2 regions of the Streptomyces sp. JL2001 genome follow, and region 2 is predicted to be linked to the other one. Evidence: predicted binding sites of a transcription regulator. Region 2 holds the regulator's gene; the other holds the start of a gene.
The links. Region 2 encodes HspR, which represses chaperone genes until heat shock. Its sites were predicted from a motif close to TTGAGNNNNNNNNNCTCAA; they were not measured.
Positions count from the first base shown of each region.

Region 1: the regulator HspR is predicted to act here: its motif matches at 1,728-1,746, upstream of lon (endopeptidase La).

Region 1 is NZ_CP169421.1:2,683,470-2,686,873, forward strand. It holds gene lon (endopeptidase La) at 1-1,705, opposite strand, end outside; gene ACE1OA_RS11635 (GNAT family N-acetyltransferase) at 1,836-2,477, shown strand; gene ACE1OA_RS11640 (hypothetical protein) at 2,594-3,151, shown strand.
Region 2 is NZ_CP169421.1:4,124,348-4,127,751, forward strand. It holds gene grpE (nucleotide exchange factor GrpE) at 1-36, shown strand, start outside; gene dnaJ (molecular chaperone DnaJ) at 67-1,257, shown strand; gene ACE1OA_RS18420 (heat shock protein transcriptional repressor HspR) at 1,262-1,714, shown strand; gene ACE1OA_RS18425 (hypothetical protein) at 1,809-2,282, opposite strand; gene ACE1OA_RS18430 (helix-turn-helix transcriptional regulator) at 2,285-3,271, opposite strand; gene ACE1OA_RS18435 (hypothetical protein) at 3,400-3,404, shown strand, end outside.

The sequences.
Region 1 (3,404 bases), 1.4 Mb from region 2:
CGACCTTCCGCAGCAGCCGCGCGATCGCCCGCTCCAGGGTGCGGACGCCCGCCTCACGGGTGTACTCGCCGGCCAGGCTGCGCAGGGCGGCGTCCTCCAGGACGACCTCGCCGGGCTCCAGTCCCGCACGCTCAAGCTGCCGGGGCAGCAGGTGGTCACGGGCGATGACGACCTTCTCGTCCTCCGTGTACCCGTCGAGCCGCACCAGTTCCATGCGGTCGAGCAGCGCCTCCGGGATGGCCTCCAGAACGTTCGCCGTCGCCAGGAAGACGACGTCGGAGAGGTCGAGTTCGACCTCCAGGTAGTGGTCGCGGAAGGTGTGGTTCTGGGCCGGGTCCAGGACTTCGAGGAGGGCCGCGGCCGGGTCGCCGCGGAAGTCCGAGCCGACCTTGTCGATCTCGTCCAGCAGGACCACCGGGTTCATCGACCCGGCCTCCTTGATCGCCCGGACGATCCGGCCCGCCTGCGCGCCCACGTAGGTGCGCCGGTGCCCGCGGATCTCGGCCTCGTCCCGTACGCCGCCGAGTGCGACGCGGACGAAGGACCGGCCCATCGCGTGGGCGACGGACTCGCCGAGCGACGTCTTTCCCACTCCGGGCGGCCCGACGAGGGCGAGCACGGCGCCGCCGCGCCGGCCGCCGACCACACCGAGGCCGCGCTCGGAGCGCCGCTTGCGTACCGCGAGGTACTCGGTGATCCGCTCCTTCACGTCCTCCAGGCCCGCGTGCTCGGCGTCGAGGACGGCCTTGGCGCCCTGGATGTCGTACCGGTCCTCGGTCCGCTCGTTCCACGGCAGTTCGAGGACGGTGTCGAGCCAGGTGCGGATCCAGGAGCCCTCCGGGGACTGGTCGCTGGACCGCTCCAGCTTCTCGACCTCCTTGAGGGCGGCCTCCCGGACCTTCTCGGGCAGGTCGGCCGCCTCCACGCGGGCACGGTAGTCGTCGGACTCGTCGCCCTCGCTCTCGCCGTTGAGCTCGCGCAGCTCCTTGCGTACGGCGTCGAGCTGGCGGCGCAGCAGGAACTCGCGCTGCTGCTTGTCGACGCCCTCCTGGACGTCCTTGGCGATGGTCTCGGCGACGTCCTGCTCGGCCAGGTGCTCGCGCAGCTGGGCGGTGGCGAGCTTGAGCCGGGCGACCGGGTCGGCCGTCTCCAGCAGTTCCACCTTCTGCTCGACGGAGAGGAAGGGCGAGTAGCCGGAGTTGTCGGCGAGCGCCGAGACGCCGTCGATCTGCTGCACGCGGTCCACGACCTGCCACGCGCCGCGCTTCTTGAGCCAGCTGGTGGCCAGCGCCTTGTACTCCTTGACCAGATCGGTCACGGCGCCGGGCAGCGGGTCGGGCAGGACCTCCTCGACGACGGCGCCCTCGACCCACAGGGCCGCGCCGGGGCCGGTCGTCCCCGCGCCGATCCTGACGCGGCCGCGGCCGCGGATCAGCGCGCCGGGGTCGCCGTCGGACAGCCTTCCGACCTGCTCGACGGTGCCGAGGACGCCGGTCCCCGCGTAGGTGCCGTCGACACGGGGCACCAGGAGGACCCTGGGCTTGCCGCTGCCGGAGCGCGCGGCGGCCTGGGCGGCCTCCACCGCGGCGCGGACGTCGTTGTCGGACAGGTCGAGCGGAACCACCATGCCGGGCAGCACGACTTCGTCGTCGAGCGGCAGCACAGGCAGTGTCAGCGTCGAGTACTCCGTGGACTCAGGAGCCATGATCTCCCCTTCGGCAGTCAAGTTGAGCTATGTCGACTCAATGCAGGGGGGCCCGCGAATGTTCCCCAGGCCGCGTTCGCTCTGAGCGATCACTCCCCCGCTCGCCGTGAACAGCGGATGTAATGACTGGATGGATATGGGAGCTATTACATCCGCATGGGTGGCCGGCTGGACCGTCTCCCGCGGCACACCCCCCGCCGTCGCGCGGCCGTGGGGCTACCGGATCGACGTGGGCCTGCCGAAGCACGTCCTGCGCCACGTGCTGCCGGCGCCCGACGCCTCCTCGGTGGGCCGGCTGTGCGCGGAGATCACCGAGCCGTACACCTGGCTGAAGGTCATGGCGGCGCCGGAGGACGTCGCCGGATGGATCACACCGGGATGGACCGTGCCCGACGATCCGGGCTTCATGATGTGCAAGCGGCTGCACCCCGCCGGGCCGGAGAGCCGGCCGCCCGTCCCGGACGGGTACACGCGGACGACGGAGACCCGGGACGGTGTGGTCCGGGTCAGGATCCTCGCCCCGGACGGCACCCTGGCCGCGCGCGGCCAGATCGCCCCCACGGGGGAGACGGCGGTCGCCGACCAGATCGAGACCGACCCCCGCCACCGCCGCCGCGGCCTCGGCGCCCAGGTCATGCACACGTTGGAGGCGGCCGCCGCCCGGGCCGGCGCGGTGACGGGTGTCCTGTCGGCGACGACGGACGGGCTGGGGCTGTACACGTCGCTGGGCTGGCGGTACGAGGGGCCCCTGACCGGGATCGTCCGCGACTGACACGGCGGCCGCGAGCGACGGGAGCCGACCCGCGCCCGGCCCCGGCGGGGCGGGCCGGCCGACCACGGCGTGCCGCGCCCTGGTCAAGCGGAACCGGGGCGGGCATGATCGGCTGCATGGCGACCGGGAGCACGAGGGGCAGGCGGTACACGGCAGGCCGGTGGGCCGCGACCGCGGTACTGGTGACACTGACGGCACTCGCCGGCTGCGGGCCGGACACGCCGCCGGCCCCGTCCGCCCCGACGCCCGGTACGAGCACCGCGCCGCCGCCGACCTCGCCCCCGTCGCCCTCACCGGACGGCACCTCGAAGAACAGCGAGGAGCCCGCGCCCCAGGAGGTGCTGGTCGAGCTGAACGTCACCGGCGGCTTCGCCGGCGTGCAGAACCAGCTGATCGTGCGCTACGACGGCTCGTACACGACCCGTTCCGGCACCAAGCCGCCGCGCACCGGGCGGATGGAACCGGCCGAGGTCGGCGAGCTGCGCGCCGCCCTGGAGGACCCCGCCTTCGCCGCGGTGCCCGCCCGGCCGACCGGCGCGCCGGTGCACGACGGCTTCCAGTACGTCGTCACGTACCGGTACCGGGTCGTCGTCGCCACCGACGGAGACCGGCCGCCCGCCCTGCGGCGGGTGTTCTCGGCACTGCCGGGCGGCGGGCCGCCGACCGCCCCCTGACCCGGGCGGGAACCGGCGGAGCCGCCGCGAACTGCACCGGATCGAGTGGTACGTGACGCGCCGGGGCCCCGCGTCCGTGGCGTCACCTCCCCGCCCCCGACCGCGGCGCCGGGCCCGCCACGTACGGCTCCGGCGCCCCTCGGGGCCGTTCCGCGCCACCGCCCGCCGCGACGGGCGCCCGGAAAGGTGGTTGTCCCGGCCGTCCCCGCCCGGCGAGGATGGCCGGACGTCGTCCCGCCGAGCCGAGACCGGA
Region 2 (3,404 bases):
GCAGACGAGGAGAGCGGTGGCCCCGAAGAGGGCTAGCGCAACGATCGTCCGAGAGGAGGGACGTCGATGAGCACGAAGGACTTCGTCGAGAAGGACTACTACAAGGTTCTCGGCGTCCCCAAGGACGCCACCGACGCCGAGATCAAGAAGGCGTACCGGAAGCTCGCCCGCGAGAACCACCCGGACGCCAACACCGGTGACACCAAGGCGGAGGAGCGCTTCAAGGCGATCTCCGAGGCGAACGACGTCCTCGGCGACCCCAAGAAGCGCAAGGAGTACGACGAGGCGCGCGCGCTCTTCGGCAACGGCGGATTCCGCGCCGGACCCGGCGGGGCGGGCGGCACGTTCAACTTCGACCTGGGCGACCTCTTCGGAGGCGCCCAGGCCCCCGGCGGCCCCGGTGGGGCCGGCGGCTTCGGCGGCGGTCTCGGAGACGTCTTCGGCGGCCTGTTCAACCGGGGAGCGGGCGCCGGCGCCGGCCCGCGCACGCAGCCCCGCCGCGGCCAGGACATCGAGTCCGAGGTGACGCTCAGCTTCGTCGAGGCCGTCGACGGCGCGACCGTGCCGCTGCGGATGTCCAGCCAGCAGCCCTGCAAGGCCTGTTCGGGCACCGGCGACAAGAACGGCACCCCCCGGGTGTGCCCGACCTGCGTCGGCACCGGCCAGGTCTCGCGCGGCGGCAGCGGGTCCTTCTCGCTGACCGACCCGTGCGTGGACTGCAAGGGCCGCGGCCTCATCGCGGAGAACCCCTGCGAGGTCTGCAAGGGCAGCGGCCGGGCCAAGTCCTCCCGCACCATGCAGGTCCGCATCCCCGCCGGAGTCTCCGACGGCCAGCGGATCCGGCTGCGCGGCAAGGGCGCACCGGGCGAGCGCGGCGGCCAGTCCGGCGACCTCTACGTCGTCGTCCACGTCGACAGCCACCCGGTCTTCGGCCGCAAGGACGACAACCTGACCGTCACCGTGCCCGTGTCGTTCCACGAGGCGGCGCTCGGCGGCGACATCAAGGTGCCCACGCTCGGCGGCCCGGCGGTGACGCTGAAGCTGCCGGCGGGCACGCCCAACGGCCGGACCATGCGCGCCCGGGGCAAGGGCGCGGTCCGCAAGGACGGCACGCGCGGCGATCTGCTGGTGACGGTGGAGGTCGCGGTGCCCGCGGAGCTGGACGACAAGGCGCGCGAGGCCCTTGAGACCTACCGCGAGGCGACCGCGGGCGAGGACCCGCGGGCAGAGCTGTTCGAGGCCGCGAAGGGAGCTTGACGCAATGGACATCAGACCAGGGCGCAGCCGCAACCCCTATGAACTGACCGACGAGACGCCGGTGTACGTCATCTCGGTGGCGGCCCAGCTCTCCGGCCTGCACCCGCAGACCCTGCGCCAGTACGACCGTCTCGGCCTGGTCTCCCCGGACCGCACGGCGGGCCGCGGCCGGCGCTACTCGGCCCGCGACATCGAACTGCTGCGCACCGTCCAGCAGTTGTCGCAGGACGAGGGAATCAACCTCGCGGGCATCAAGCGCATCATCGAACTGGAGAACCAGGTCGCCGCGCTGCAGGCACGTGTGTCCGAGCTGTCGGCGGCGGTGGAGGGCGCAGCGGCGACGCTGCGCCAGCGCGAGGCCCAGGTGCACGCCTCGTACCGCCGGGACCTGGTGCCGTACACCGATGTGCAGCAGGCGAGCGCACTGGTGGTGTGGCGTCCCAAGCGCGGCGAGTAGCCCGCACGGCCTGCGAAGGAGCCCCCTCCCGGACGGGAGGGGGCCCCTTCGCGTCCGGGGCCGGGAGGCGGCCGCTGGGGTCCACGGGACGCCCTCAGGGGATGAGTTCGCCGATCACGTCCGCGGCGGTCTCCCACCAGGGCGCGGCGCCCGTGCCGAAGGCGGCGGCGAGGGCGGTGCCGACGGCGACGTCCCGGGGCTCGACGGGGACGCCCTCGTCCCAGTCGGCGTCCGCCCGTCCGTCACCGGCGGACTCCAGCGCGCCGATCCTGCGCCCGTCGCGCAGCAGCCGGCTCTCCCGATGGGAGCAGGGGACGAGCCGGTAGGTCACCCCGCCGACGGTGGCGTCCACCCGGTAGGACCGCCGCCAGAGCCGGCCCCGGGCGGGCCTGATCCGGGCGCCCACGCCGTCGACGGTGAGGGTGAGGAGGTCGGGCCTGCGGGTCCCGATGGGGGTGTGCCGGTCGGGTTCGGTGCCGGGCTTCCGTACGAGGTCCACGGTGGGCATCCCGTGCCCGGACACCCGCAGGGTCCCGGCGCGGCCGTCGAGGTCGATTTGCGCGTACATGGTCAGTCGTCCTGCTCCAGGATCCCGGACCGGGCGATGAGGTAGCCGAGTTGGGCGCGGCTGCCGCTGCCGAGGGCAGAGGCGAGCTTGGCGATGTGGGCGCGGCAGGTCCGGACGTTCATGCCGAGCCGGCGGGCGATGGCCTCGTCGACGTGGCCCTCGACGAGGAGCTTGGCGATGGAGCGCTGGACGCCGCTGATGCCGTCGAGGGCGGTGGTGTAGGACACCACTCCCTCCTCCCACGGGACGCCGTGCAGCCAGAACTGGTCGAAGACGCCGACGAGGTACTGCACCAGGCCCTCGTGGCGCAGTTCCAGGGCGACCTGCCGGTCGCTGCGCGCGGGCACGAAGGCGACCTTGCGGTCGACGATGATCAGCCGGTCGATGATCTCCTCGAGCGTCCGCAGCTCCAGGCCGTAGGGGGCGACCCGCTCCACGTAGGCCAGCGTCGCGGGGTGGTGCCGTGCGGTGTGCTGGTACAGGGTGCGCATCCGGACACCGCGGTCGAGCAGCGGCTCCATCCGCTTCAGCGCCTTCTCCAGGGTGTCGGGACGGCGCCCGCTCCCGGGCTGGATGGTGAGCAGCTCTTCGGTGCACTCGGCGGTGACCCGGTCGAGCGTCGCGTTGATCATGCTCAGGCCTTCGAGCACGGTGATGGCGTGCGAGGCCGCCGGGTCCAGCCGGTTGATGGTCATGAAAGGCTCGAACGTGTCGGCCAGCGAGATGGCCTCTTGCCGGCGCGCCTGGATCTCCTGCTCGAGCGGGTGTATGAGCTGGTTGAGCGCGATCGACGGCGGCACGGGCAGCAGCCACTGACCGTCGTCGGGGTCCGGGTGGAGCAGTGCGAGGCGGACGAGGCAGGGCGCGGCGTCAGTCTCGGAACGGGTGATCCGGCCCATGCGCAACGCGTTCGCGTACAAGGTCTTACCCACGTCGCATAGTTCACCGTGCCTGTGGATATGTCCTGTATCGCCTCTTTCTGTCCGCATGTGCACCCCCCTCAGGGTTTTGAATTACAGGAACATGATGCCTGGGTTCGCTGGTGGAAGGGTCGAGAGTGAGCCATCGTCTTATTCGCGGGGGAGGAGGTAATGATCAAAAGAGGTGGAGATCGGCCATGAC